One region of the Sphingomonas sp. GV3 genome, then DNA from elsewhere that is predicted to be linked to it. Evidence: predicted binding sites of a transcription regulator. Region 1 holds the regulator's gene; each other region holds the start of a gene.
The links. The regulator LexA, encoded in region 1, represses DNA repair genes until DNA is damaged. The targets are predictions, from matches to a motif close to GTTCCNCNCTTGTTCT.

Region 1 (9,475 bases):
ACGCGAATATGTCGACCAGTTCGCACGCGCGGTCCGTAATCAGGTCGGCGTGAAGACCGACACGGGTGCCCTGGCGCGCGTGCGGGCGGAGCTCAGTGGCGCGAACCCGGCCGCCGGCAACTGACGTGCAACAGGCGATCGACGCGCTCGCCGCGGGCGGCCCCGCCTTCGTCTGGCGACGGCAGGTCGCGGATACCGACACGCCCGTCGCCGCCGCGCTGAAGCTGATCGAGCCTGGACGCGGCGACTATCTGCTGGAATCGGTCGAGGGCGGCGCGACCCGGGGGCGGTACAGCCTGATCGGGCTCGCCCCCGACCTCGTCTTCCGCGCGCGCGGCGACGCGGCCGAGATCAACCGCAACTGGTCGAGCGATCGCGACGCCTTCGCGCCCGCCGGCCGCCCCACGCTCGACGCTCTGCGCGCGTTGGTCGGCGAGTGCCGGGGCGAGGTGCCCGTCGATCTGCCGCCAGCGCTCGCCTGCCTCGTGGGCTATTTCGGCTATGAGACGATCGGCCTGGTCGAACGGCTCGACGCGCCTGCCGCCGATCCGCTTGGCCTGCCCGACATGCTCTTCGTGCGCCCGACGACGATCCTCGTCTTCGACCGCCTTGCCGACGCGCTGTACCTGGTCGCGCCGCTGTGGCCGGGTGAGGGCGATGCCGCGGCGCGGGTCGCGGCGGCCGAGGCGCAGCTCGACGATGTGGCCGCGCGTCTCGCGGGAACGCCCCTGCCGGCCCCCGTCCGCGCCTCGGCGACGGAGCCGGTCTACACCCCCGCGATGGCGCCTGCCGCCTACGAGAGGATGGTCCTGCGCGCGCAGGACTATATTCGTGCCGGCGACATATTTCAGGTCGTGCTGGCGCAGCGTTTTTCCGCGCCCTTCGCATTGCCGCCGCTCGAACTCTATCGCAGCCTGCGGCGGATCAATCCCTCGCCGTTCCTGTACCATCTCGACCTGCCCGGCTTCGCGCTGATCGGCTCCAGTCCGGAAATCCTGGTGCGCGTGCGCGACGATGCGGTGACGATCCGTCCCATCGCAGGCACTCGCCCGCGCGGCCGCACCGCCGCAGAGGACGAGGCGAACCGGCAGAGCCTGCTCGCGGATCCCAAGGAGCGGGCAGAGCATCTAATGCTGCTCGACCTCGGTCGCAACGATGTCGGTCGTGCCGCGGCACCGGGATCGGTCAGGGTCACGGCGAGCTACGGGATCGAATTCTATAGCCACGTCATGCACATCGTATCGAACGTCGTCGGTACGCTGCATCCCGACCGTGACGCAATCGATGCACTGTTCGCGGGCTTCCCGGCCGGTACCGTCTCCGGCGCGCCGAAGGTGCGCGCCTGCCAGATCATCGCGGAACTCGAACCGGAGCGGCGCGGCGCCTATGCCGGCGGCGTCGGCTATTTCTCGCCGGACGGATCGATGGATTCGTGCATCGTGCTGCGTACGGCGATCGTGAAGGACGGCATGATCCATGCGCAGGCCGGCGCCGGCGTGGTCGCCGACAGCGTGCCGGCCTATGAGCAGCGGGAATGCGAAGCGAAGGCCGGTGCCATCCTCGCCGCGGCTCGCGACGCGGTCGCCCGTGCCGCGGAGGCCGGATTCGGCCAGTAGCCCGTCAGGGCACCTGTTCGGCCGCGGCACGCTTGGCCCGTTCCTCGGCCGCCCACTGACGGTTTGCCGCCAGCGCACATCCGCTCTGTCCGCCGGTGCCCACCGGCGAACAGGTGTCGGGCAGCCCCCCTGCGACGCGGCCGACCTGATCCATCGTCGCCGTGCGGTTGACCCAGCTCTGGTTCTGCGCCGGGATGGGTCCGCTGTCGCGGAACTGCTTGGGAATGCGATAGGGCTGATCGAGCGTCGAGCAGACGACGATCTCGTTGCTGCTGCTCTGCGGGCATTTCTCGCCCCGGTTGAGCGTGACGCTGCGCACGCGTTGGGGCGGCTGGCCGCTCGCCGCCTGTTCCGCCGATCCGGCCGATTCTGCAGTCTGCGCCGAAGCGACAGCGGGGAGGCCGATCAGCGCGGCAACGATCAGGGGGCGAAACATCACAACGTCTCCTTCTGCGCCAATCAACGATCGAGCACGGTTCGGGCTCCATATCGCATCGTCCGCGATACGCCATGCTCGTTGCCGGCCCATGGTGCCCGAACCTGCATTGCCGGGGCCACATTGCCGGAAGATGACTCGCGGGCAACAGCCGTTGCGTGGCCTAGCCGTTGCGCTATGGCGCAGCGATGATCCTCGTCATCGACAATTATGACAGCTTCACCTGGAACCTCGTCCATTATCTGATGGAATTGGGCACGAAGGTGGAGGTGGTCCGCAACGACGCGATCTCGCCGGGGCAGGCGCTGTCGTCGGGTGCGGAGGCGTTCCTGATCTCGCCGGGCCCCTGCACGCCCAACGAGGCTGGCGTCAGCCTGGACCTGGTCGGCGCCTGTGCCGAAGCCGGTCGGCCGCTGCTCGGGGTCTGCCTGGGGCATCAGGCGATCGGTCAGTATTTCGGCGGGCGGGTCGAGAGGGGCGGCCTGATGCACGGCAAGACCTCGCCCGTCCTGCACGACGGCACCGGGCTGTTCGAGGGCCTGCCCTCGCCTTTCACCGCGACGCGTTACCATAGCCTGATCGTCAACGACGTTCCGGCGCCGCTGGTCGTCAACGCGCGCGCCAACGACGGCAACGTCATGGGCTTCCGCCACGAAAGCCTGCCGATCCACGGGGTGCAATTCCATCCCGAGAGCATCGCCACCGAACACGGCCATGCCATGCTCGCCAACTTCCTGAAGGCCGCGGGCATCGCGACGCGGGCGATCGCCGCGTGACCAGCCATTCCCTGCTGCCCGATCCGTCGACGCCTCTGTCGCGCGAAAGCGCGCGCCAGGCGTTCGCGGACATTCTCGACGCCCGAGCCTCCGAAGAGGATATTGGCGCCTTCCTGCTCGCACTGTCCGATCGCGAGGAGACCAGCCTCGAGATCGCCGAGGCGGCGCGCAGCCTGCGCGAACGCATGGTGCCCATCGGGGCCCCGCCGGGCGCGATCGACGTCTGCGGCACGGGCGGCGACGGCCACCACACGCTGAATGTCTCGACAGCGGTCGCGCTCGTCGTCGCCGCCTGCGGCGTACCGGTCGCGAAGCACGGCAATCGTGCCGCATCGTCCAAGGCCGGCGCGGCCGACACGCTCGAGGCGCTCGGCCTCGACCTCGACGTGGCGGGCGCGACCGCCGAAGGCAGCCTGGCCGACCTCGGCATCGCCTTCCTGTTTGCCGCCAACCATCATCCCGCGATGAAGCGCATCACCCCGATCCGTCGCCGCATCGGCAAGCGGACGATCTTCAACCTGATGGGTCCGCTGGCCAATCCGGCGCGCGTCTCGCGTCAGCTGCTCGGCATCGCGCGCCCGGACTACACCGGCCTCTATGCCGAGGCGCTGGCACAGCTCGGAACCGAGGCTGCGGCAGTGATCGCGGGCGAAGAGGGTCTGGACGAGCTTTCCACCGCCGGCCCCAGCATCGCCGTCTGCGTCGGCACCGCCGCCCTGCCCGCGCGGATCGCGCCCGAGGACGCGGGTCTCGCCCGGCATCCGCTTGCCGCGCTGCGTGGCGGGGATCCCGCCTATAACGCCACTGCCCTGCGGCACCTCTTGGCCGGTGAGGATGGCGCCTATCGCGATGCCGTTCTACTCAACGCCGCGGCGGCGCTCGTCGTCGCGGGCCATGCCACTTCCCTCATCGAGGGCGCGCGCGATGCCGCGCGCGCCCTCGATGACGGCAGCGCCGGCGCGCTGCTCGACCGCTGGATCGCCTACCGATGACCACCATCCTCTCCCGCATCGTCGAAACCAAGCGCGCCGAGGTCGCCGCCCGAAAGGCGACGACCAGCCTGGCCGACCTGGACGCCCGGATCGCATCCGTGACGCGCCCGCGCGGGTTCCGCGCGGCGCTCGACGCCAAGCAGGGCCATGCGCTGATCACGGAAATCAAGAAAGCGAGCCCGTCCAAGGGTTTGATTCGCGAGGACTTCGACCCACCGGCGCACGCCCGCGCCTATGAGGCCGGCGGCGCCGCCTGCCTGTCGGTGCTGACCGACGAGCAATGGTTCCGCGGCTGCGACGACGACCTCATCGCCGCGCGCGCCGCCTGCAGCCTGCCGGTGATCCGCAAGGATTTCATGGTCGATCCGTGGCAAGCGACCGAATCGCGCGCGATCGGCGCCGACGCGATCCTGATCATCGTCTCCGCCCTCGACGACGGCCAGATGGCGGAGATCGAGGCGAGCGCCCTCGACTGCGGCATGGACGTGCTGGTCGAAGTCCACGATGCGCACGAATTCGATCGCGCGCTGCGGCTGAAATCGCGGCTGATCGGCGTCAACAACCGCAACCTCCATGACTTCACCGTCGATTTTCGCCGCACGTTCAAGCTTGTCGACAGGGCGCCGCCGGGGTGCACCTTCGTCGCGGAAAGCGGCCTGTCGGCACGCGCCGACCTCGACGCGCTGGCGGACCATGGCGTGCATTGCTTCCTGATCGGTGAGTCGCTGATGCGCCAGCCCGACCTCACCGCCGCGACCCGGGCCTTGCTCGGATGAGCGGCCTGACGCACATCGACGCCGATGGCGCCGCCCGCATGGTCGACGTCGCCGGCAAGGCGGTGACGACGCGCGAAGCGACCGCGACCGGCCATATCGCGATCGCCGCCGATGCGCTTGCCGCCATCCGAGACGGTGCGACGAAGAAGGGCGATGTCCTCGCCGTGGCACGGATCGCCGGCATCATGGCGGCGAAGCGCACCGCCGACCTCATCCCCCTGTGCCATCCGTTGCCGCTGACCCGCGTCACCCTCGACCTGGCGATCGCGGCCGACGGCATCGTCGCCACCGCGACCGCGGCGACGGAGGGCAAGACCGGCGTCGAGATGGAGGCGCTCACTGCAGCGTCCGTCGCCTTGCTGACGATCTACGACATGGCCAAGGCGCTCGACCGGGCCATGACGATCAGCGGCCTGCGCCTGCTCGCCAAGTCCGGTGGCGCGTCGGGCGATTGGCAGGCGGCATGAGCCTGCTGCCGATCGCGGAGGCGCAGGCGCGGCTGTTCGCGCTCGCGACGCCGGTTGCGATCGAGACCGTGCCGCTCATGGCCGCACATGGTCGCTGGGCGACAGAAGACGTTAGGGCCCAGCGAACGCAGCCCGCACACGACCTGTCCGCCATGGACGGCTATGCGATCCGCGCCGCCGATTTGCCCGGGCCCTGGACGATGATCGGCGAGAGCGCCGCCGGACGTCCCTTCGCCGGCCGCGTCGGCGTGGGAGAGACGGTCCGTATCTTCACCGGCGCCGCGCTACCCGATGGCGCCGATACCGTGATGGTGCAGGAAGAGGTCGAGGCGGCCGGAGCGACGATCCGCCTGGTCGGCGAGGGGCCCGGCCGGGCCGGACGCAACGTCCGCCGCCGCGGGCTGGATTTCACCGAAGGCGACCGATTGATCGCAGGCGGCGAGCGGATCACGCCCGCCCGCCTCGCCGTCGCCGCGACAGGCGGCGTCGGCGCGATTTCGGTGCGTCGCCGCGTCCGCGTCGCCATCTGCGCGACCGGAGACGAACTGGTCGCGCCCGGGACGCAGCGGACGCCGGGCGAGCTGCCCGAATCCAATCGCGCGATGCTGGCGGCGATGCTGGCGGATCTGCCGGTCGACCTGATGGACCTCGGCATCCTCCCGGACGACCTGCCGACACTGCGCGACGCCTTCTCCATGGTCGACACCGACCTGCTCGTCACGACCGGCGGCGCGTCGGTCGGCGATCACGATCTCGTCCGTCCCGCGATCGAGGCGGCGGGCGGCCGCATCGACTTCTGGCGGATCGCGCTGCGCCCGGGCAAGCCGATGATGGCGGGCCGGCTCGGCGCGGCGGCGCTGCTCGGCTTGCCGGGCAACCCCGTCTCCGCCTTCGTCACCGCCATGCTGTTCGTCCGGCCGATGATCGCGCACCTTGCCGGCGCCGCCGATCCCCTGCCCCGCGCCACCAGCGTGTTGATCGGCGAGGATCTGCCGGCCAATGGCGCACGGACAGATTATCTGCGCGCGGAACTTCGGGACGGCCGGGCCTATGCGTCGACCATCCAGGACAGTTCGATGCTGCTCACGCTGGCGCGGTCGCATTGCCTCGTCGTCCGTCCGGCCGGCGCGCCCCCAGCCCGTGCCGGCGACTCGGCGCAGGTCCTGATGATCGCTTGACGGCAAGTAAAGTGTTCCCTAGAAGTTCCGCGTCTGTTCTGACGGGAAGGACCGCCCATGCTCACGCGCAAGCAGCACGAGCTTGTCTGCTTCATCAATGATCGACTGGAAGAGACCGGCATCTCCCCGTCGTTCGAGGAGATGAAGGAGGCGCTCGATCTCAAGTCCAAATCCGGCGTGCATCGGCTGATCAGCGCGCTGGAGGAACGCAATTTCATCCGCCGATTGCCCAACCGCGCGCGCGCGCTGGAAGTGCTGCGGATGCCGGAACGTCCCGAGAAGACGTCGCCCGCGGCCAGTGCCGCGGCAGCGGCGCCGGCGGCCGCACCAGCGCGCGGCAATGTCCGCCCCGCAACCACGCCCGCAAACGACGTCGTCGAGATCCCGCTGCATGGGCGCATCGCGGCGGGTGTCCCCATCGAGGCATTCGAGGGCAGTTCGATGCTCGCCGTCCCGGCGGCGCTGCTCGGATCGGGGGAGCATTATGCGCTCGAGGTTTCGGGCGACTCGATGGTCGAGGCGGGTATCCTCGACGGCGACTATGCGCTCATCCGGCGCACCGAGACCGCGCGTGACGGCGAGATCGTCGTCGCGCTGATCGAGGACAGCGAAGCGACGCTCAAATATTTCCGGCGCGAGGGCGCGATGATCCGGCTCGACCCGGCCAATCGCGCCTATGAGCCGCAGCGCTATCGCCCCGACATCGTCCGCGTACAGGGCAAGCTGTCCGGTATCCTGCGTCGTTACGACTGACGGCGCGGTACGGGGCCGGAACGGAGACGCTCGCCGCCACGGACGGTTCGGCATCGGGGCAGCGGATGCGTCTGCGTATCTGCGTGGATCGCGACGGCCGCTTTAAGCCGCGACCGCATGCGTCGATGCGAGCCGGCACGCACGCCTCGCGGACGCTTCCTTCCTTCGCGGCCGCGGAAGGCGGTCCGCAGCGCCTTAGGGGTGCGCTCGTCCCGTATCGCTCTTTGCCGGGCCTCGCGACAGATCGCAGGGTGCGCAAAGGCGGGAATAGCGCGGAGCGCGCCTGCCCGCGGCCGTTTCGCGGCGTGCCCGGCGCGACGGTCGTATTTGCGCATTGCAGCTCTCGATCGCGATACGGGTCGGGCCGCGCATCGATCGTCGTCAGGACCCGCGACCGAGCGATCCCGGATTGCGCGCAAAGCTGGCAGCATGGGTACGGCGCGTCCATGGATTCGCAGAGACGTCCCGATACCGAATCGCCTCGGTGGGCGTCGCATGCGGCGGCGTCACCCAGGGATGGGCATCCTCGGGCGTCCGGACGGTGACGACGCGCCGGGACGCGAGCGCGATCGAAACACCGCCCGTGCGCCGCAATAGGCCGAGGTCGAGCCGCAGCCAGCGCGGACGGCACCGCGCGGGAAGACGGCGGTCGCTGACGACGATGTCGGCACGCGCACACGCCTGGCGCAGCATCTCCCATGGCAGGGGATAGGCGCTGCGCGTTGCGAGAAGGCGCCAGTGCCGTCCGCCGCGGACGAGCGCGATCGCGCAGGCGTCGCGGGTGCATTGCGCTTCGGGACGATCCGACACCAGCATCGGATCGTTCTGCCCGCCCCCGGTTTCGCGTAGCATGTTGCGGACGTAGTCGCCGGACCTGTCGCGCAGAACGGCCAGACCGTCGCGGGTGCGCACCGCAAGGTGCCTGCCGTCGCCCGTGATGAGGATGTCGGGCGCCGGCGTGAACGCCATCCAGAGGCACCCCGCGACGAGCGGCACCGCGCCCAGCCAGCGGACCGAGGACTGCCATAGCGCCAGCCACAGGCCGCCGCCGACGCACAGGGCGAAGGCCGATGCTGGCACGGTGGCGAGCGCCATGGCGGACCCCGGCAGCGCGGCGACGGATCGGGCGATCCACAGCAGCAGCGCCATGCCCTTTCCCGTCAGCCACCAGAAGGGTGCGCCGAGCCCCGCCGCGTCCATCAGCAGCGCGAGCGCCTCCAGCGGCATGATGACGAAGGTGGTCAGCGGTATTGCGACGATATTGGCGAAGGCGCCATAAATACCCGCCCGGTGGAAATGATAGATCGCTATCGGCATCAGCGCCGCCTCGACCAGCAGGCCGGTGACCAGCAGCGACAGGAGTTCCCGCGCGACGCGGCGCACGCGCGTGACCTCCTTGGCGGCGAAAAGCGACGCGATCCGGGGATGCTCGTGAAACGCGACGATCGACACGATCGCGGCGAAGGAAAGCTGGAAGCTAGGCCCGACGAGCGCATCCGGCCAGCCGATCAGGACGACGACGGCACCGCCGGCCACCAGTCGCAGCGTGATCGCCTGCCGTCCCATCGCCATTGCAGCCAGCACCATCAGCGCGGCGACGCATGATCGTATCGTGGGAATCTGGTTGCCGGTCAGCCAGGTATAGCCGATCGCCGCGGCCGCGCCCGCCATGGCGGCGACGAGGGGCAGGCGAATGCGCAGCGCGAGCCATGGCCAGAGCGCGAGCAGGCGCAGGACGACGATCATCGTCGCGCCGACCGCCGCGGTGATATGCAACCCGCTGACCGACAGCAGGTGGGCCAGTCCCGCGCGGCGCATGGCCTCCGCGTCGGCCTGGCTGATCGCCCCCTCGTCCCCCGTCGCCAGCGCCGCGGCGATGCCCCCCGCGCTCCCCTCGAGCTGCGCGGTGATGTGGCGCGTCAGGCGGTCGCGCAACGCGGCGCCGCCCTCGCTTCCGCGCCTCGAAACGGACAGGGGGCCGAATGCCCGTCCTGTTGCGCCGATGCCCGCGAACCAGGCGACGCGCGCATAATCATAGGCGCCGGGCACCGCCGCTTCGGGCGGCGGCAGCAATCGCGCCGACAGGCGCACGCGATCGCTTGGCGCGATCGTATCCCGGACGTTCGCCGCGTCGACGTTGACCCGTATGCGGGTTGGCAGGCCGAGCCCGGCATCGGGGCGGATCGTCAGCCGCACCAGGCCGCGCGCGGTCAGGGGTTCCGCCTGTTCCACCACCCCTGCGAACCGGACCACCGCCGGATGAGCGAGCACGGGTGCGGTAGCGCGCTCGGCATGCCACCAGGCGAGGGCCACGCCGATCGCCACGGCGAGCGCGCCCGTCGCGACCGCCCGCGCCAGTCGGGTTCGCCCGTCGATCGCGGCCGCCCCCAGGCCCAGGCCGGTCGCAGCGAGGATTGCCGTCCGCCACGCGCGCGGATCGGGCGACACGAACCAGATCGCGATGCCCAGGCCCAGCATGAC
Region 2 (9,475 bases), 180 kb from region 1:
ACGGTCGCTTTTCCGGCGGCACGCGCGGGTTCTGCATCGGCCATGTCGGGCCTGAGGCGGCGGAGGGCGGTCCGATCGCGCTGGTCGAGGACGGGGACGCGATCCGCATCGATGCGGAAGCCGGGACGATCGACCTTCTGGTCGACGACGCGATACTCGCCGAACGCCGTGCGCAGTGGACACGACGGGTGAACGATTACGGCTCGGGCGCATTGTGGCGCTATGCCCAGAATGTCGGCCCGGCCTACAAGGGCGCCGTCACCCACCCGGGAGCGCGCGCCGAAACCCATGTCTACGCGGATATCTGACCTCGTCGCGGGCAGCGGCCTGTTGCTGGTCGCCGCCTGTTCCGGCCCCGCCGACCGCACCGCCAATACCGAGGCGGTCGCCCGCTTCGAGACGCAGCAGCGCGAGGCCGCGAGCGACGACGGTCGCATTCTCTGCGCGCACGGCGATGCCGGATTGGCGCGTACTTGCACGGTGGAGCAGATGCAGACGGGCAGCGGGCTGATGCTGACCGTGCGCCACGCGGACGACGGGCGCTTTCACCGTCTGCTCGTCACCCGCGACGGACGCGGGGTTGTCGCGGCGGACGGGGCGGAGCGTGCCGTCGTCGCCATCGCGGGCGACGGGATCGAGGTGGTGATCGGCGGAGACCGCTATCGTCTACCCGCGACGGTCCGGCGCGCGCGATGATCGACGTTGCCGGTCGGCCGATCCTGACTGCGGCCGCGACGCGCGACGCCGAGGCTCGGCTGTTCGCCGCCGGCACCGATGCAGATACGCTCATGGACCGGGCGGGCGAGGGGATCGCGCGGGCCGCTCGCCGCTTCGCGGGCGGCGACGAAATCCTCGTTCTGTGCGGCAACGGCAACAACGGCGGCGATGGCTATGTCGCCGCGCGCCGGCTGTCCGACATGGGCCATGCCGTCCGTGTCGCGGCGGCTGGTGAGCCTCGCACGCCCTGCGCGGCCCGCGCGCGCGCTGCCTGGTCCGGCCGGATCGAAAGGCTCGCCGATGCCCCCGCCGCGCCCGTCGTCGTCGACGCCCTGCTCGGCATCGGCACCGACCGGCCGCTCGATCCGGCGCTCGACGGCGTGCTCACCCGCTGTCGGGCGGCGGCCCGATTCATGATCGCGGTCGATCTGCCGACCGGGGTCGAGGCGGACAGCGGGCGCCTCCCCCCGTGGCTGGCAGAAGCGTCGGTCGACCTGACGCTGGGGCTCGGCGTGGTGAAGCCGGCACACGTTCTTCAGCCCGGCGCCCGCGCCTGCGGCACGGTGCGCCTCATCGACATCGGCCTCTCTGACCATGATGCGACCACGTACGTCGCCGGGCACCCATGCTTGCCGGAACCGGGACCGAATTCGCATAAATACAGTCGTGGCATGGTCGCGATCGTCACCGGCAGCATGGCGGGGGCCGCGCGGCTCGCCGGCGAGGCGGCGTTGCGCGCGGGTGCAGGCTATGTCGCGCTTTACGGTGATACGGGGCAGGGAGGACCTGCCGCGATCGTCCACCGCCCCTATGCGCCCGACGCGCTGGACGATCGCCGCATCGGTGCATGCGTGATCGGACCGGGGCTCGGCCGCGATGACGAGGCGCGACGCAGGGTGGAAACCGCCCTCGCGCGTGCGGATACCCCTCTGCTCGTCGACGGCGACGCGCTCCATCTGGTCACGCCCGAGGCGCTTAGCCGCCGGCGCGCGCCGACGGTGCTGACGCCGCACGCCGGTGAATTCGCCAGTCTGTTCGGCGTGGGGGAAGGCAGCGCGATCGACCGTGCCGCCGCCGCCGCGCGCCGCGCAGGCGCCGTCGTCGTGCTGAAGGGGCCGACGACGGTGATCGCCGATGGCAGGCGCGCGATCGTCACGCAGACCGGCAATCCCTGGCTGTCGACGGCCGGAACGGGCGATGTTCTGGCCGGCGCCATCGCCGCGCAACTTGCCCATCCCGGCGCCGATCCCTTCGAGGCGGCGGTCGCGGGCGTTTGGCTGCATGCACGCGCCGCGCAGATCGCAGGCAAAAGCTTCATCGCTGACGACTTGGCAAGCGCGCTCACCCCCGCCAGAGCGGGGGCGTGACAGACAAGACCTCCGACAGCAGCACGATCCTGCGCGTCGCCGCGCGCGGCGACGGAATCACCGCCGACGGGCGCCACGCCGCCTTCGCCGCGCCCGGCGACACGCTGACCGGCGATGGCCTCGTCCTTCCCGGCCCGCACCATCAGACGCCGCCCTGCCGTCATTTCCCCGCCTGCGGCGGATGCCAGCTCCAGCATCTCGACGAGGCGAGCTACGCCGGCTTCTGTACGGATCGCATCGCCTCGGCGCTGGATGCGCAGGGGCTCGCCGCGCCGCTGCGCGCCCCGCTGGTATCGCCGCCCGGCACCCGCCGCCGCGCGACCCTCCATGCGGAGGCGAAGGGCGGCCGCATCCAGCTCGGCTTCACCGGCGAGAAGAGCCATGCCATCGTCGATATCGTCGAATGCCATGTGTTGCTGCCCGAACTGTTCGCGCTCGTCGCGCCGTTGCGGCGATTGTTGCAGCGGCTCGGCCTGCGGCGTCGCGCCGACATTCACCTGACGCTCGCCGACCAGGGTGTCGACGTGCTCGTCCGTGGCATCGCGGCTGATGGGCTTGCGGCAGCGGAGGCGATCACCGCCTTCTGCGAGGCGCAGCGGATCGCGCGGTTCGCGCTCGACGACGGCATGGGGCCGGAGACGCGCTGGGAGCCGCAGGCGGTGACGGTCACGCTGGGTGGCGTGCCCGTGCCGTTGCCGCCCGCGTCCTTCCTGCAGGCGACGCGGGAGGGGGAGGCGGCGCTGGTCGCCGCCATGCGCGAGGCGGTCGATGGCGCGCGGACCGTCGCCGATCTGTTCAGCGGGCTGGGCACATTCGCCTTCGCCATGCTCGGTCGCGTCTATGCCGCCGAAGGCGCGCGCGATGCGATCATGGCGCTCAAATCGGCAGCCGCACTCGCCCAGCGCCCGATTTTCGCCGAACATCGCGATCTCTATCGCCGCCCGCTCACCGTCGCGGAGCTCGACAGGTTCGATGCGATCGTCCTGGATCCCCCGCGCAGCGGCGCGCGCGAACAGGTCGAGGCACTGGCCGCCTGCCAGACCAAAGTGATCGGCTATGTCTCCTGCAATCCCAGCAGCTTCGCCCGCGATGCGAAGATCCTCTGCGACGGCGGCTGGCGACTGGACTGGGTGAAGCCCGTCGGCCAGTTCCGCTGGTCGACGCATGTGGAGCTAGCAGCGCGATTCGTCCGCCGACCTCAAGGATAGACGGCCCGCACGAAGAACAGGCCGTCAGGCGGCGCGTTCAGGCCCAGGCGCGCGCGATCACGTGCCGCCAGCGCCGCGTCGAGATCGTCCCCGTTCCATCGCCCCATGCCGACCATCGCCAGGCAGCCCACCATCGAGCGCACCTGATGATGCAGGAAGGATCGCGCCTCCGCATGGACGGTGATGCGGTCGTCCGCGCGCACCACGTCTAGCCGGTCGAGCGTGCGGATCGGGCTGTCCGCCTGGCAATGCGCGGATCGGAACGTGGTGAAGTCATGACGACCGACCAGTCGCTGCGCGGCGTGCTGCATGGCCACCTCGTCGAGCGGCTGCGGCACCTGCCAGGCGAGCCCGCGTTCGAAGGTCAGCGGCGCGCGCCGGTTGACGATGCGATATGCATAGGCCCGGCCGACACAGGAAAAGCGCGCATGCCAATCCGTCGCGACGGTGTCGCAGGCGAGGATGGCGACGGGGGCGGGGCGAAGCCGCGCGTTGAGCGCTTCCATCAGGCGGAACGGCGCAATGGCCTTGTCGATGTCGACATGCGCGCGCATCGCCAGGCCGTGCACCCCGGCATCGGTCCGCCCCGCGCAATGGACGCCGGCCGGCTCGCCGGTCACCGCGAGCACCGCAGCCTCGATCGCGCCCTGCACGCTCGGCCCATGCGCCTGCCGCTGCCAGCCCATGAAGGGGCGGCCGTCGAATTCCACCGTCAGCGCGAACCGCGTCAAAGCACGGTGCCCGACGCGATCGGAAATCCGCGCAACAGCTCTTCGGCGCTCGTCACGCCCCGCCCCGCGCGCTGCACCAGCACCGGCCGGATGGCGCCATCGCCACAGGCGATGGTCAGCCGATCGTCCACCGTCTCTCCGGCGCCGCCGGGAAAGGTGAAGGGTAGCGCCTCGCACGCCAGCACCTTGATCCGTTCGCCGCGCAGCTCGAACCACGCACCGGGCGCCGGGTTCATCGCGCGCACCAATCGCTCGATCGCCACTGCGCTTCGGGTGAAGTCTATCCGCGCCTCCGCCTTGTCGATCTTGGCGGCATAGGTGACGCCCTCCTCGGGCTGCGCGACCGGGGGGTGGCCGTCGAGGTCGGCGAGCACCGTCACCATCAGCCGCGCGCCGAGTTGGGCGAGTTCCGCCGTCAGTTCGCCGGTCGTCTTTCGGTCGACCGCGACGCGCCCCTCCAGCCGGACGGGGCCCGTGTCGAGCCCGGCCTCCATCTGCATGATGCCGACACCCGTTTCCGCATCGCCCGCCAGGATCGCGCGCTGGACCGGCGCCGCCCCGCGCCAGCGCGGCAGCAGCGAGCCATGGACGTTCAGACAGCCATGTACGGGCGCCGCGAGCACCGCCTTGGGAAGGATCAGGCCATAAGCCGCGACGACCGCGATATCGGGCGCGAGCGCGGCGAAGGCCGCCTGCGCATCGGCATCCTTCAGCGACGTGGGCGTACGCACCACGATGCCGAGCGCCTCCGCGCGGCGATGCACAGGGGACGGGACCAATTCCCTGCCGCGCCGTCCGCCTGGCCGCGGCGGCTGGCTGTAGGTCGCCACGACATCGTGACCAGCCGCGACCAGCGCGTCGAGCGTCGGCACCGCGAACTCCGGCGTGCCCATGAAAACGATCCGCATGGCCGCCCTTCAACGCGCTGGCGGCGGACGGCGCAACCCCCTATCTGTTCCTTCATGGCGTCTCCCGAAATCGAAGCCCTGACCCAGGCGCTGGCGCGGTTGCCCGGCCTCGGCCCCCGCTCGGCACGACGGGCGGTGCTGCATCTCCTGAAGAAGCGCGAGGCGGCGCTGGGGCCGCTGCGCGCCGCGCTGGAGGCTGTCGATGAACGGCTCGAGACATGCGCCGTCTGCGGCAATGTCGACACGGCGAACCCGTGCGCGATCTGTGCCGATCCGCGCCGCGACCAGCGCGCGCTGTGCGTGGTCGAGGAGGTCGCCGACCTCTGGGCCCTCGAACGCTCGCGCCTGTTCCCGGGTCGCTTCCATGTCCTCGGGGGGCGGTTGTCCGCGCTCGAGGGCGTCCGGCCGGAGGATCTCGCCATCGACGCGCTCGTCCGCCGGATCGAGGCCGGGGGAATCGACGAGGTCGTGCTGGCGATGAACGCCACGCTGGAGGGGCAGACGACGGCGCATTATCTGGCGGATCGCATCGAGCGATTTCCCGTCCGCGTGACGCAACTCGCGCATGGCCTGCCGGTGGGCGGCGAACTCGACTATCTCGACGAGGGCACGCTTGCCCAGGCGTTGCGTGCGCGTCGCCCGGTCGCGTGACCGCCGCACGGCTTGACGCCCCGCCGGCCGCGCCATAGCTGACCCGCCATGGCCGTTCTTCCCATCGTCGAAATTCCCGACCCGCGTCTCCGCCTCGTTTCCAAGCCGGTCGAGGCGGTCACCGATGAAACCCGCGCCTTCGTCGCGGACATGCTCGATACGATGTACGATGCCCATGGCATCGGTCTTGCCGCGATCCAGGTCGGCGTCGACAGCCGCATCCTGGTCATCGACCTGCAGGAGGAAGAGGACGAGGAGGGCAAGCCGGTCCGCAAGCCCCATGCCTATATCAATCCCGAAATCCTATCCACCTCGGACGAACTGTCGACGTACAACGAGGGTTGCCTGTCGATCCCGGAGCAATATGCCGAGGTGAAGCGCCCGGCGCGGTGTCGCGTCCGCTGGCAGGACGAGACGGGGACGGCGCACGAGGAAGAGCTGGACGGCCTGCTCGCCACCTGCATGCAGCATGAGATCGACCATCTGAACGGCGTGCTGTTCATCGATCACATCAGCCGCCTGAAGCGCGATATGCTGCTCAAGAAGCTGAACAAGACGCGCAAGGCAGGCTGATCCAAAAACCGCTGTCCCCGTCCCGTCGTTCGATCTATGTTCTCGCTGGTCCGGCATGCTCCAACGCGGTTCGGCTGCGTGGAGAGTGTCCGGTCACCGTGACTTTTGAGACTTTTGGGGAATAGGCGTGGAGCAACTGGTCGTCGTGGCGATATTGGCGCTGGCTGTCGGGCTGCTTCTCGGCTGGCTGATTGCCGGTCGTCGCGCTGCCGGGATTGCCGCCGATCTCGCCGTCGCCGAGGCACGGGCACGGGACGCGGACCTCGTCCGGCAGGCGCGCGACGCGGTCGAGCGCGAACGCAACGACGCGATGCGGGATGCCGCGTCGCTGCGTGCGCAGAACGAAGAGCGCGCGGGGCTCGCCGATCGGCTCCATGCCGAACTCGCGGCAATCCGGACCGATCGCGATGCGGCCCGCGCGGAGATCGCCGGGCTGCGGGCGCAGACTGAGGCGTTCGAGGCGCGGCTGGTCGAATTGCGCGAGGCGAAGGAGGTGCTGTCCGCGCAGTTCGGCGAGGTGGCCAACCGCCTGCTTTCGGACGCGCAGAAGGCATTCCTCGAGCGCGCCGACGCGCGGTTTCGCCAGTCGGAGGAATCGGCCGGTCAGAACCTCAAGGCGCTGCTGCAGCCGGTCAACGAGCGCCTCGCACGCTATGAGGAGGGCGTCGCCAAGGTCGAGGCGGAGCGCCGCGACGCGTTCGGCGACCTCAAGGGACAGATCGAGCAGATGCGCCTCGGCCAGGAGCGTGTGTCGGGTGAGGCGGCCAAGCTGGTCAATGCGCTGCGCAATGCCCCCAAGGCGCGTGGTCGCTGGGGCGAGCAGCAGCTGCGCAACGTGCTCGAGACGTGCGGGCTCGCCGAGCATACCGATTTCGCCATGGAGGTCAGCGTTGCCGACGGCGACGGCGGCCGGCTCCGCCCCGACGCCATCGTCCGCGTTCCCGGCGGCAAGTCGCTGATTATCGATGCCAAGGTTTCGCTGAACGCCTATCAGGACGCCTTTGGCGCGGTGGACGAGGCGGAGCGTCAGATCGGCCTGGCCGCCCATGCGCAGTCGATGCGCGTCCACGTCAACGGCCTAGGCAACAAGGCCTATTGGTCGCAATTCGACGACACGCCCGAATATGTCATCATGTTCGTGCCGGGCGAGCATTTCCTCTCCGCAGCGCTGGAACATGATCCGACGCTGTGGGACTTTGCGTTCGACAAGCGCGTGCTCCTCGCGACGCCGACCAACCTGATCGCGATCGCCCGCACCGTGTCCGCGGTCTGGCGGCAGGAAAAGCTCGCGAGCCAGGCACGTGAGATCGGTGCCCTCGGCAAGGAATTGTACCAGCGCCTCGCGGTGATGGGGGGGCATGTCGCGCGGCTGGGCAAGAACCTCGATACCGCGATGGGGGCGTACAACGCCTTTGTCGGCAGCCTCGAGAGCCAGGTGCTCACCAGCGCAAAGCGCTTCGAGGCGCTGAACATCGATACCGGCGGTAAGGCGATCGACGCGCTTCCCGTCGGCGAACAGACCGCGCGGCCGCTGACGAAGCTGGTGCCGCTGTCGGACGAGGCTGCGTGACATGGCGAGGGGGCAGCGGCCGGCGCGGTTGCCGCCCCCGTTCCTGAAGCGCATCGCCTTCCGCCCCGACGTCGCGATCGATCGCCGCGCCTATCCCTTTTCGCTGCCTGTCCTGCGGGATGACGATTTTGAATTCACCTTCGAACAATCGGTGACGATCATCGTCGGCGAAAATGGAGTCGGCAAATCGACGCTGCTGGAGGCGGTGGCCGCGCTTGCGGGCTTCGATCAGGCGGGTGGCGGCCAGGGGTATAGGCCGCTCGATCATTCGCGTGCCGTCGAATGCAACGGCGACGCGCTTGCCTCGGTTCTGCGGGCGAGCTGGTTGCCGAAGGTCGGGCAGGGGTGGTTCTTCCGCGCGGAAAGCTTCTTCGCGGTTGCGCGTTATCTGGACGAGGCGGCACGCGACTCTAACGCCGCGCCGCCCGACTTCCTCTCCCATTCCCATGGCGAGGGTTTCCTTCGCTTCTTCGAAGAGCGCTGCGAGCGGCGGGGCATTTTTCTGTTCGACGAACCCGAATCGGCGCTGTCGCCGACGCGCCAGTTCGACTTCCTGAAACTGCTGCGACGCATGCAGCCCGGGGGCGAAACGCAGGTGATCATGGCGACGCATTCGCCGATCCTGATGGCCCTTCCCGGCGCGGACCTCGTCGGCATGACGCGTGGTGGGTTTGATCGCATGATCCTGGCGGAGACGCCGCATTACCGGTTGATTCGGGAATTCGCGCTGGATCCCGCCGGGACGATCGCCGCGATGCTCGACGAATAGCGCGCCATAACTTCGCTCAAGGCAAAAGGCTCCGCAGCTGCCGGATATTTTTGCCGCAACCGACGTTCTCGACGGTGACCAGTCAGCAATTCTGACGGTTTAGGAGAGCGATGTGAGCGGGATGCAGCGGGACACCGTCGTCATGGATCACGACGGCGAATTGGAGGGTCGCATCGTCGGCGACGTCATCGTCCGACGCGGTTGCAGAGTCAGGATCTCGGCGATGATAAGCGGCGACCTGCATGTCGAGCAGGGCGCGCAGGCCGAGGTATCGGGCCTCATCGCCGGGCGCGTGATGCAGGACGGCGGGCGCGTGCTCGTGACCGGGCTCGCCTGACCCGACGATTCAGCCGCCGCGCTGCTGCGCCAGCACCTCATAGGCCATGACCGCCGTCGCCACCGCGGCGTTCAGGCTGTCCGCCTTGCCCAGCATCGGAATCTTGACCAGCGTGTCGCACGCGGCGGCATAATCCGCGGGCATGCCCTGCGCCTCGTTGCCGGTCAGCAGGAAGGTTGGCGCGGCATAGACCGCGCGGCGATAATCCTGTTCCGTATCCAGGCTCAGTCCGACCAATTGTCCTGATCCCGCGCGCAGCCAGGCGAGGAACGGTGCCCATTCGCTGCGCACCACCTTCATGGTGAACAGCGCCCCCATGCTCGCGCGGACGGCCTCCACCGAAAAGGGATCGACGCATTCGCCGATCAGGATGAGCCCGCCCGCACCGACCGCGTCCCCGGTCCGCAGGATCGTGCCCAGGTTGCCGGGGTCGCGAAGGCGCTCCGCGACCAGCCAGATGCCCGATTCGGTACGGTCGAGATCGGACAGCGCCACGTCGAATTCGTCGAACACGCCGACCACCGCCTGGGGATTATCCTTGCCGCTCAGCTTCGACAGGATGTCCGGTGTGGTCTGGATCGACTCGCCGCCGGCCGCCTCCACCTCGACGGACAGGGCATGGACGAGCGGATGGCCCGCGCTCT
Region 3 (9,475 bases), 660 kb from region 1:
GCCGTCGATGCAGAACAGGATCAGTTCCGCTTCCGCGGCGCCCGCCTGGCGCAGCAGGTCGAGTCGCGTACCGTCGCCATAATAGACCTTGGCGCCGAACTCGCCCGCGATGTCGATCATCTCGATATCGGTATCGATCAGCGTCACCGGAATGTCGCTGGCGAGCAGCATCTGTCCGACCGTCTGCCCGAACCTGCCGTATCCCACGATGATCGCATTCGCACCGTCCGCCTTGGGTCCGTCGCGCTCCTGGTTTTTCGCAATCGGCTCCTCCCGGAAGCGGCGGGTTACGCCCATCAGGAACGGCGTCGTCGCCATCGACAGCGTGACGATGGCTCCGAAAAGGCTGGCCGCATCCGGCGCTATCAGGAAGCCGGCCTGCGCCTGGGCGAAGAGCACGAAGCCGAATTCACCGCCCTGGCTGAGCAACAGCCCCAGCGCCAGCGCGCTGCGCCACGTCATGCGGAAGGCCAGCCCGATCAGGAAGATGACCGCCGCCTTGGTGGCGATCAACGCCACCGCCATCGTCGCGACGAACGCCGGCCGCTCGACGATGGCGGGCAGATTCAGCATCATGCCGACGGCAAGGAAGAACAGGCCGAGCAAGACCGCGCGGAAGGGATCGACGTCCGCCTCCAATTCGTGGCGGTAGGGGCTGTCGGCAAGCATCACGCCCGCGATGAACGCGCCCAGTGCGGTCGAAAGCCCCAGCGCTTCCATGATCGCGGCGCTGGCGATGACGGTGAACAACGCGGCAAAGACGAACATCTCGCGCTCGCCGAGATTGCCGATCAGGCGGAACAAGGGGCGCAAAAGGAACCGCCCCGCCAGGATCAGGCCGAATACCGCGAGCACCGTGTAGATGCCGAGCAGCCAGCCGGGCGGTGCGTTGGCATCGGCCGGATTGCGGCTCATCGCCGCCACGATGGTGATCAGCGGGACGATCGACAGGTCCTGGAACAGCAGGATAGAGAAGGCGCGCTCACCAAACGGCGTGCGCAGCCTCCCCGCCGACTGCAGCATCGGCAGCACCTGCGCGGTCGAGGACAGCGCCAGCGGCAGGCCGAGCGCGAGCGCGGCGGTGATCGAGAAGCCGGCGAACCAGACGATTGCGGTGATCGCCAGTCCGCAGGCCACGACCTGGAGCAGGCCGACACCGAATATCTCCTTCTTCATCCGCCACAAGCGCGACGGATTCAGTTCCAGTCCGACGATGAACAGCAGCAGCGTGATGCCCAGTTCGGCAACGCCGATCTTCGATTCGGCATCACCGACCACGCCCAGCACATGCGGCCCCACCACGGCACCCGCGACGAGAAAGCCCAAAGTGGCACCAAGGCCGAGGCGGCGGAATAGGAGCACGAAGGCGAGGCCGGCACCGAGCAGCACCATGCCGTCGCGCAGAATGGATACGGGCGACGCATCATGCATGGACGCGCGCCTTGACGGCCTGCTCCGCCGCCTCCGCCGCCGCTTCGAAGGCGAGGCGGATCGATGCGTGGCGCGCGCTATAGTCGCGTGCGGGCGCCAGTACGTCGATCCCGGGCCAGTCCGGCGCCGTCCCCTCGCCCGAGAGCCATGCGGCGAGCGCATCGCGGGCCGCGGCGAGGTCCTCCGGCGTGCGGCCGAGGATATGGGCGGCGAGCAGCGACGCGGACGCCTGGCCGAGCGCGCAGGCGCGCACCAGCAATCCCACCGCGTCGACGCGGCCTTGCTCGTCCACCCCGACGTCGACCGTCACCCGGCTGCCGCAGACGGGCGATCTCTTCTCCGCGGTGGCGGCGGCATGGGTCAGCCGTTCGTGATGCGGAATGGACGCGGCGAGGCGGAGGATTTCCGCATTGTAGAGGGGGGCGTTCATGGCGCGTCACTCGCATTGGTCGGGGCGGATTCGGCGATCGCGGCGCGCGACCCGAACACGGGCAGGCCACGGCGGCGGCGATCGACGAAATCGGCGATGCCGGCACTCGTGGCGTTGAGCAGCGGATAGGTGCGCGACCGGATCATCCATTCGGGTCGGTTCGCCGCGCCGCCGCGCGCCGTGTCGACCACCAGCGCAGCGAGGAGAAAGCCGAGGCTCGCGAGGATCAGCCCCTTCAGCGCTCCGAACCCGAAACCGAGCGCCCGGTCGACGGGCCCGAGGATCGAACTGCGCGTACGCCGCCCGATCGCGGTGGCGACGAGCCGGCCCACCACATAGGTGCCGCCCGCGATGATCGCGAAGGCCGCGACGGCCGCCCCGGAGGGCGTACCGATGGTTTTGACCAATGTCGCGGCCAGCGCGATATGGAACAGCTTGAGCATCGCCACGATCGCCACCCAGGCGAACAGCGACAGCACCTCCGTCACGAACCCGCGCACCAATCCCATACCCGCGGTACCGAGGACGAGAAGCAGCACGATGGTATCGAGAGCGGTCAGAGCCATGCAACCTTCGATAGGGACGCGCGACCGCCGCGGCTAGGGGGTCAGCGCGGTTCCGGTCGCGCGGCGGACGCGCCGACCCGTAGCGGACGGCCGCGGTTCGCCCGCCCCTAACGCCCGAGCATATGATCGACGAACTGCGCCAAGGTGCGAAACCCGGACAGGGTCAGCGCGCTCTCTTCCTTTGCCATCGCGGTCGGAACCAGCGCGCGCTCGAAGCCCAGCTTGCCGGCTTCTTTCAGCCGCAGCGCGGCATGGGCGACGGGACGGATCTCGCCCGACAGGGCGATTTCGCCGAACGCCACCGCATCCACGGGTACCGGCCGCTCGGACAGCGCCGACACCAGCGCCGCCGCGACCGCCAGGTCCGCCGCCGGATCCTGCACGCGATAGCCGCCTGCGACGTTGAGATAGACTTCCGCCGACGAGAAGGACAAGCCGCAGCGCGCCTCCAGTACCGCCAGGATCATCGCCAGACGACCCGAGTCCCAGCCGACGACCGCGCGCCGTGGCGTTGCGCCGCTCGCCAGCCGCACGGTCAGCGCCTGGATCTCCACCAGCACCGGCCGGGTTCCCTCCAGCGCCGGAAACACCGTGGCGCCCGTCACCCCCTCGTCCCGATGCGTCAGGAACAAAGCGGACGGATTGGCGACCTCGCTCAGACCCTCGCTCTGCATCGAGAAGACGCCGATCTCGTCGGTGCCGCCGAACCGGTTCTTGATCGCACGCAGGATCCGATACTGATGGCTCCGTTCGCCCTCGAAGGCGAGCACGGTGTCGACCATATGCTCCAGCACGCGCGGCCCCGCGATGCTGCCGTCCTTCGTGACATGGCCGACGAGCACGAGCGCGGTACCCCGCTCCTTGGCGAACCGGATCAGTTCCTGTGCGGAGGCACGGACCTGGCTCACCGTGCCCGGCGCGCCCTCGATCAGATCGGAATGCATGGTCTGGATCGAATCGATCACCAGCAGATCGGGCGCCGGCCCGATCGACAGCGTCGTCAATATGTCACGAGTCGAGGTCGCGGCGGCAAGCTGGACGGGCGCATCGCCCAGGCCGAGCCGCCGGGCGCGCAGCCGCACCTGGTCGGCTGCCTCCTCGCCGGACACATAGGCCACGCGCCTCGCCGCTCCATCGGGCGCGCCGCTCGCCAATCGCGCCGCGGCCTGCAGCAACAGAGTCGACTTGCCGATACCCGGGTCACCGCCGATCAGCGTCGCCGATCCCTGGACGAACCCGCCGCCGAGCGCGCGATCGAGTTCGGCGATGCCGGTCGCCATCCGGTCCGGCAGCGCGATATCGGCATCGAGCCCGACGAGCTGCACCGTCCGCCCGCCGCTCTGCAGATTGTGCTTCGCCTGGAACGGCGTAACGACCGCGCCCGCTTCCTCGACCAGCGTGTTCCACTCGGCACAATCGCCGCACTGCCCCGCCCAGCGATGAGAGACCGAGCCGCAGGCCTGACACACGTAGCGTTTCTGGGGTTTCGCCATGCTGCCTATCTAGCCCATGCGGAACGATAAGGGAACACGCGCATCGTGATGGAAAGTTCATCTTTGCCGTGATAGGGCCGATTCGAGTATGTTGCCGACCGAACCTCTTGCATTGAACCACAGTTGGCCGATCGCCGAACGCGCGAGCCGGTTCGATCTGGGCGTGGTTCATGATTCGCTAAAGGTGCCGGGCGGCATGCCGGGACTCTGGCGTTGCGAGTTCCCAACGGAGCGGCTGATCTGGTCCGACGCGGTCTACGATCTGTTCGGTCTGCCGCGGGGTGCCCTGATCACCCGTCAGGACGCGGTGCGGCTATATGCCGAACATTCCCGCGCGGCGATGGAGCGGCTGCGCAAACATGCGCTCAAGCACCATCGCGGCTTCACGCTCGACGTCGAACTGCGCCCCGTGAACGGCGGCGTCCGCTGGATGCGTCTGGTCGCCGCGCCCTTCTTTCGAGGCGGCACGCTCACCGCGCTCGAGGGCCTGAAGTTCGACGTCAGCGCCCTCTACCGTTGAACGCCCGCGCGGTGGATCAGCCCCGCGCCGGGATCGTGAGCCCTCGCTGCACCGCCGGACGGTCCAGCCCGCGCGCCAGCCACGCCGCGACGTTGCCGAACCGGTCGAAGCCGACCAGGTCGCGCGCCTCGTAGAAGGTCACGAGACCACGAACCCAACCGAGCATGGCGATGTCGGCGATCGAATAATGATCGCCCAGGAACCAGTCCTTACCCGCCAGGGCCGCGTCCATCACCCCCAGCAAACGCTGCGTTTCGGCGAGGTAGCGGTCGCGCGGACGCTTGTCCTCCCAGTCCTTGCCGGCAAACTTGTTGAAGAAGCCGAGCTGGCCGAACATTGGCCCGACACCGCCCATCTGGAACATGACCCATTGGATTGCCTGCCAGCGGTCGACCGGCCCCTGCCCCAGGAACCTGCCGGTCTTTTCAGCCAGGTACAGCAGGATCGCGCCGCTTTCGAACAGGGCCATCGGCTGGCCGCCGGGCCCTTCCGGGTCGATCATCGCCGGGATCTTGCCATTGGGATTGAGCGACAGGAACTCGGGCGACTTCTGATCGTCGCTGGCGAAGTCGATGAGGTGCGGCTCGTAGGACAAGCCCGTCTCCTCCAGCATGATGGAGACCTTCACCCCATTGGGCGTCGGCAACGAGTAGAGCTGGATCCGATCCGGAAACTGCGCGGGCCAGCGGGTTGCGATCGGAAAGGCGGACAGGTCGGCCATGGCAAGCTCCTCGGGATGCGTATTGCAGCGACGACATAGTCGTGCCGCATTCTGAAGGCTATGGCACGCGGCATCATGCAACCGTCCGACCTGCGCGTCGCCCTGTTCAGCGGCAACTACAACTACACCCGCGACGGTGCGAACCAGGCATTGAACCTGCTTGTCGGCCACCTGCTCGCCGCGGGCGTGACCGTCCGCGTCTATTCGCCGACGATCGATCCGCCCGCCTTCGCGCCGACGGGCGATCTCGTATCCGTGCCCGCCATACCGATGCCGGGCGGACGCGCCGAATACCGGCTCGGCCGCTATCTGCCCGCCGCGACGCGGCGCGATCTGGAGGCGTTCGCGCCCAACATCGTCCACGTCTCCGCTCCGGAGTTTCTCAACCACGGCGCGGTCACCTGGGCGCGTAGTCACGATGTCCCGGTCGTCGCCTCGTTCCACACGCGGTTCGAGACCTATTTCCGCTACTATCGGATCGGTTTCATCGAGCCGCTGATCAAGGCGATCATGACGCGCTTCTACAATCGCGTCGATCTCGTCATGCCCCCGAGCCCCAGCATGGGCGCGCTGCTCAAGGAATGGGGTGTCACGACGCCGATGACGCTCTGGTCGCGCGGCATCGACCACGCCCGGTTCACCCCTGAGCGGCGCAGCCTCGACTGGCGACGCGGGCTCGGCATCGCCGACGACGAGATCGCGGTCGGCTTCCTCGGCAGGCTCGTCAAGGAAAAGGGGCTCGACGTCTTTGCGGACGTGCTCGCCGAACTGCGCCGCCGCGGCGTCCGCCACAAGGCGCTGGTGATCGGCAAGGGGCCGGCCGAGGAGTGGTTCGCGCAGGTCGCGCCCGGCGCGGTCTTTGCGGGCTTCCAATCAGGCGACGATCTCGGTCGCGCCGTCGCGTCGATGGACGTGTTCTTCAACCCGAGCATCACCGAGACGTTCGGCAACGTGACCACGGAGGCGATGGCCGCCGGTGTGCCCGTTGTCGCCGCGCGAGCGACCGGCGCAGTCGATCTGGTCGAGGATGGCGTCACCGGTTTCCTCGTCGATCCGACCGACGTCGCGGGCTATGCCGACGCGATCGCACGGATCGCCGCCGATCCTGGCCTTCGCGCCGGTATGGGCGCGGCCGGGCACGAGCGGGCCGCCGCCTATCGCTGGGACACCGCGAATCAGGCGGTGCTTGATGCCTATCTCGCGCTGGCGCGTTGACGCGACCGGACGATCGGCCGCCGATGCCGCTCCGTCGACGCCCATGCGCAATCGGGGAGTGACGCGATGACGAGGATGATCGGCGTCGGCCTGATCGGCTATGGCCTCGGCGGCCGCGCCTTTCATGCGCCCTATGTCGCCGCGTCGCAGGACATGGCGCTTCGAGCGGTCGTATCCCGCGACTCCGCCAAGGTCCACGCCGACATTCCCGCGGCGCGCGTGGTCCCAAGCGTCGAACAGCTCCTGGACGACCGGGACATTGACCTCGTCATCGTCTCGAGCCCGGACGCACTGCATGCCGAGCATGCGCTGGCGGCGCTCGCCGCCGGCAAGAGCGTGCTGGTCGACAAACCGTTCGCGACGACGCTTGAGGACGCCCGCCGCCTCGTCGCCGCGAGCGAGCGATCCGGCCAGCTGCTAACCGTCTTCCACAATCGTCGCTGGGATGCCGACTTCCGCACGCTCCGGACGCTGATAGCGGACGGTCGCCTCGGCGCCGTGGCCACGATGGAAAGCCGCTTCGATCGGTGGCGGCCCGTGCCCGCCGCCACGTGGAAGGAAGCGCGCGCCGGGGGATCGTGGCTGGATCTTGGGCCGCATCTGGTCGATCAGGCGCTGCTGCTCTTCGGCCGCCCGCTCGAGATCAGCGCGGATATCGCCACCTTGCGCGCGGGTGCGCCCGCCCCCGACTATTTCCAGGCCGTATTGCGCTATGCGGACAAGCGGGTGACGCTGCATTCCAGCAAGATCGCCGCCGCGCACGACCTGCGCTTCGCCGTGCACGGCACGGGCGGCAGCTGGATCAAAAACGGCATCGATCCCCAGGAGGCGGCGACGATCGCGGGCCGTCGGCCACAGGGCGACGATTGGGGGCATGATCCGCTCGACGGCATCCTGACCCCCGTCGACGGCCCCGCGGCCGCCGTTCGCGTGCCGAACGCACGCGGCGATTACCGGCTGTTCTGGTCCGCCCTTGCCGCCGCGATCCGCGGGGAAGGTCCCAATCCGGTGCCGCCCGGCGAGGCGCTGGCCGTGATGGAGGTGCTCGACGCGGGATCGCGAAGCGCGGCCGAACGCCGCGAGATCGCCTTGTGACCTGATGCGCATCGACCGCGGCCGCGCAGCGTGCCCGCGTCACGCCTCCGCACGGACGAAATCGACAAAGGCGCGGAGCGGCGGCGGCACCAGCCGGCGCCCGGAATAATAGAGGAAGGGGCCGGAAAAGGACTGCCACCAGTCGTGCAGCACCGGTTCCAGCGCCCCGCTGTTCAGTGCCGGCCGCAGCCAATCCTCGAACAGATGGACGATCCCCCCACCGGCGATCGCGACGTCGACCAGCAGGTCGACCGCGCCGGCGACGCTGGCGACGAGGGGACCCTGAGGTTCGACCCGGACGATCTCGGTGCCGCGCTCGAACTCCCAAGGGCCGGTCAGCGCCCCGCTGCCGAACCGTCCGCGCAGGCAGGGATGCGACAGCAGGTCGCGTGGATGGCCCGGCCGCCCTCGCGCGTCCAGATAGGCGGGCGCCGCCGCCGTCGCGAACCGCTGCACGCGAGGGCCGATCGGCACGGCGATCATGTCCTGCTCGAGCCGCTCGTCATAGCGTATGCCCGCATCGCCGCCCGATGCCACCACGTCGACGAACCCGTCCTCCGCGACGATCTCGACCTGGATGTCGGGATAAGCGGCGAGGAACCGCGGGAGGATCGTCGGCAGCACCAACCGCGCCGCGCTCACCGGCACGTTCAGGCGCAGCGTTCCCGCCGGACGGTCGCGGAACAGAGCGATCACGTCGAGCGCCGCCTCCACCTCGCCCAGCGCCGGGGTCAACCGCTCGATGAGCCGCGCGCCCGCCTCCGTCGGCACGACGCTCCGCGTCGAGCGATGCAGCAGGCGGACACCCAGATGCGCCTCCAGCCTACGGACCGCCTCGCTCAGCGTCGACGCGCTCGACCCCGCCGCGCGGGCCGCATCGCGAAAGCCGCGCGCCCGTGCGACCGACAAAAATGCGTTCAAATCGGCGAGATCGGCCTTCATCGTTCGGTTTTCCGCACAGCCTGTTCGGATATCTCCCGCTTATCGCGAAGATAGGCAACACGTATCTCCGGCCGGTAAGGAGACAGACGATGATCGAACAGGCAGGCACCTATTCCTTTGCGGGTCGTACCGTGAAGCGGCTGGGCTATGGCGCGATGCAACTCGCCGGCTCGGGGGTGTTCGGACCGCCCCGCGACCACGACCAGGCGCTCGCCGTCCTGCGGACCGCGCTCGACGCCGGGGTCGACCACATCGACACGAGCGACTTCTATGGCCCGCATGTCACCAATCGATTGATCCGCGAGGCACTGGCGCCCTATCCCGACGATCTGCTGATCGTGACGAAGATCGGCGCCCGCCGCGGCGACGACGCATCATGGTTGCCCGCGTTCGAACCCGATGACCTCGCGCGCGCGGTGGAGGACAATCTCCGGAACCTCGGTCTGACGTCGCTGCCCATCGTCAACCTGCGCCTGATGTTCGGCGTCCACGGCCCGGCGGAAGGCTCCCTCGCCGCGCCGCTGAAGGCGCTGGCGGACCTCCAGCGGCAGGGACTCGTCGAGCATATCGGCCTCAGCAACGTCACGCCCGCGCAGTTCGAGGAGGCGCGCGGCATCGCGCCGATCGTCTGCGTCCAGAACCAGTACAACCTCGCACACCGCGCCGACGACGATTTCATCGACGCGCTCGCGGCGGAGGGCGTCGCCTACGTCCCGTTCTTCCCGCTCGGCGGGTTCAGCCCGCTGCAGTCGACGGCATTGTCCGATGTCGCCGCACGGCTGGGCGCGACGCCGATGCAGGTGGCGCTGGCATGGCTGCTCCGGCGCTCGCCCAACATCCTGCTGATCCCCGGCACGTCGTCGCCGGCCCATTTGCAGGAGAACCTCGCCGCGGCCGCGCTGTCGCTGCCCGGGGCGGCGGTCGCCGAACTCGATGCGATCGGCCGGTGATCAGACCGGCCGATTGGCGAGCACCGCGTCGAGCAGACCGGGGAAACGCGCGTCGAATTCCTCGCGGCGCAGCACGTTGCTCATCTCCCGCCCCGCCTGGGTTGTCTCGATC

Region 2: rmuC (DNA recombination protein RmuC) is a predicted target of LexA. The motif match lies at 6,183-6,198, and genes of this name have one in related genera.
Region 3: radA (DNA repair protein RadA) is a predicted target of LexA. The motif match lies at 3,941-3,956, and genes of this name have one in related genera.

The regions. Positions count from the first base shown of each region.
Region 1 is NZ_JARWLE010000001.1:976,540-986,014, forward strand. It holds gene RF701_RS04440 (peptidylprolyl isomerase) at 1-124, shown strand, start outside; gene RF701_RS04445 (chorismate-binding protein) at 126-1,616, shown strand; gene RF701_RS04450 (hypothetical protein) at 1,621-2,052, opposite strand; gene RF701_RS04455 (aminodeoxychorismate/anthranilate synthase component II) at 2,241-2,828, shown strand; gene trpD (anthranilate phosphoribosyltransferase) at 2,825-3,820, shown strand; gene trpC (indole-3-glycerol phosphate synthase TrpC) at 3,817-4,596, shown strand; gene moaC (cyclic pyranopterin monophosphate synthase MoaC) at 4,593-5,063, shown strand; gene glp (gephyrin-like molybdotransferase Glp) at 5,060-6,241, shown strand; gene lexA (transcriptional repressor LexA) at 6,299-6,994, shown strand; gene RF701_RS04485 (ComEC/Rec2 family competence protein) at 7,376-9,475, opposite strand, start outside.
Region 2 is NZ_JARWLE010000001.1:795,899-805,373, reverse strand. It holds gene ilvD (dihydroxy-acid dehydratase) at 1-308, shown strand, start outside; gene RF701_RS03685 (hypothetical protein) at 289-696, shown strand; gene RF701_RS03680 (NAD(P)H-hydrate dehydratase) at 693-2,084, shown strand; gene RF701_RS03675 (class I SAM-dependent RNA methyltransferase) at 2,081-3,292, shown strand; gene truA (tRNA pseudouridine(38-40) synthase TruA) at 3,283-4,023, opposite strand; gene fmt (methionyl-tRNA formyltransferase) at 4,020-4,931, opposite strand; gene recR (recombination mediator RecR) at 4,986-5,582, shown strand; gene def (peptide deformylase) at 5,631-6,155, shown strand; gene rmuC (DNA recombination protein RmuC) at 6,283-7,725, shown strand; gene RF701_RS03645 (AAA family ATPase) at 7,727-8,494, shown strand; gene RF701_RS03640 (hypothetical protein) at 8,607-8,831, shown strand; gene RF701_RS03635 (RNA methyltransferase) at 8,841-9,475, opposite strand, start outside.
Region 3 is NZ_JARWLE010000001.1:315,190-324,664, reverse strand. It holds gene RF701_RS01540 (cation:proton antiporter) at 1-1,431, opposite strand, end outside; gene RF701_RS01535 (iron-sulfur cluster assembly scaffold protein) at 1,424-1,861, opposite strand; gene RF701_RS01530 (CvpA family protein) at 1,858-2,427, opposite strand; gene radA (DNA repair protein RadA) at 2,535-3,920, opposite strand; gene RF701_RS01520 (PAS domain-containing protein) at 4,033-4,440, shown strand; gene RF701_RS01515 (glutathione S-transferase family protein) at 4,457-5,161, opposite strand; gene RF701_RS01510 (glycosyltransferase family 1 protein) at 5,237-6,376, shown strand; gene RF701_RS01505 (oxidoreductase) at 6,443-7,471, shown strand; gene RF701_RS01500 (LysR substrate-binding domain-containing protein) at 7,511-8,413, opposite strand; gene RF701_RS01495 (aldo/keto reductase family oxidoreductase) at 8,503-9,363, shown strand; gene RF701_RS01490 (helix-turn-helix transcriptional regulator) at 9,364-9,475, opposite strand, start outside.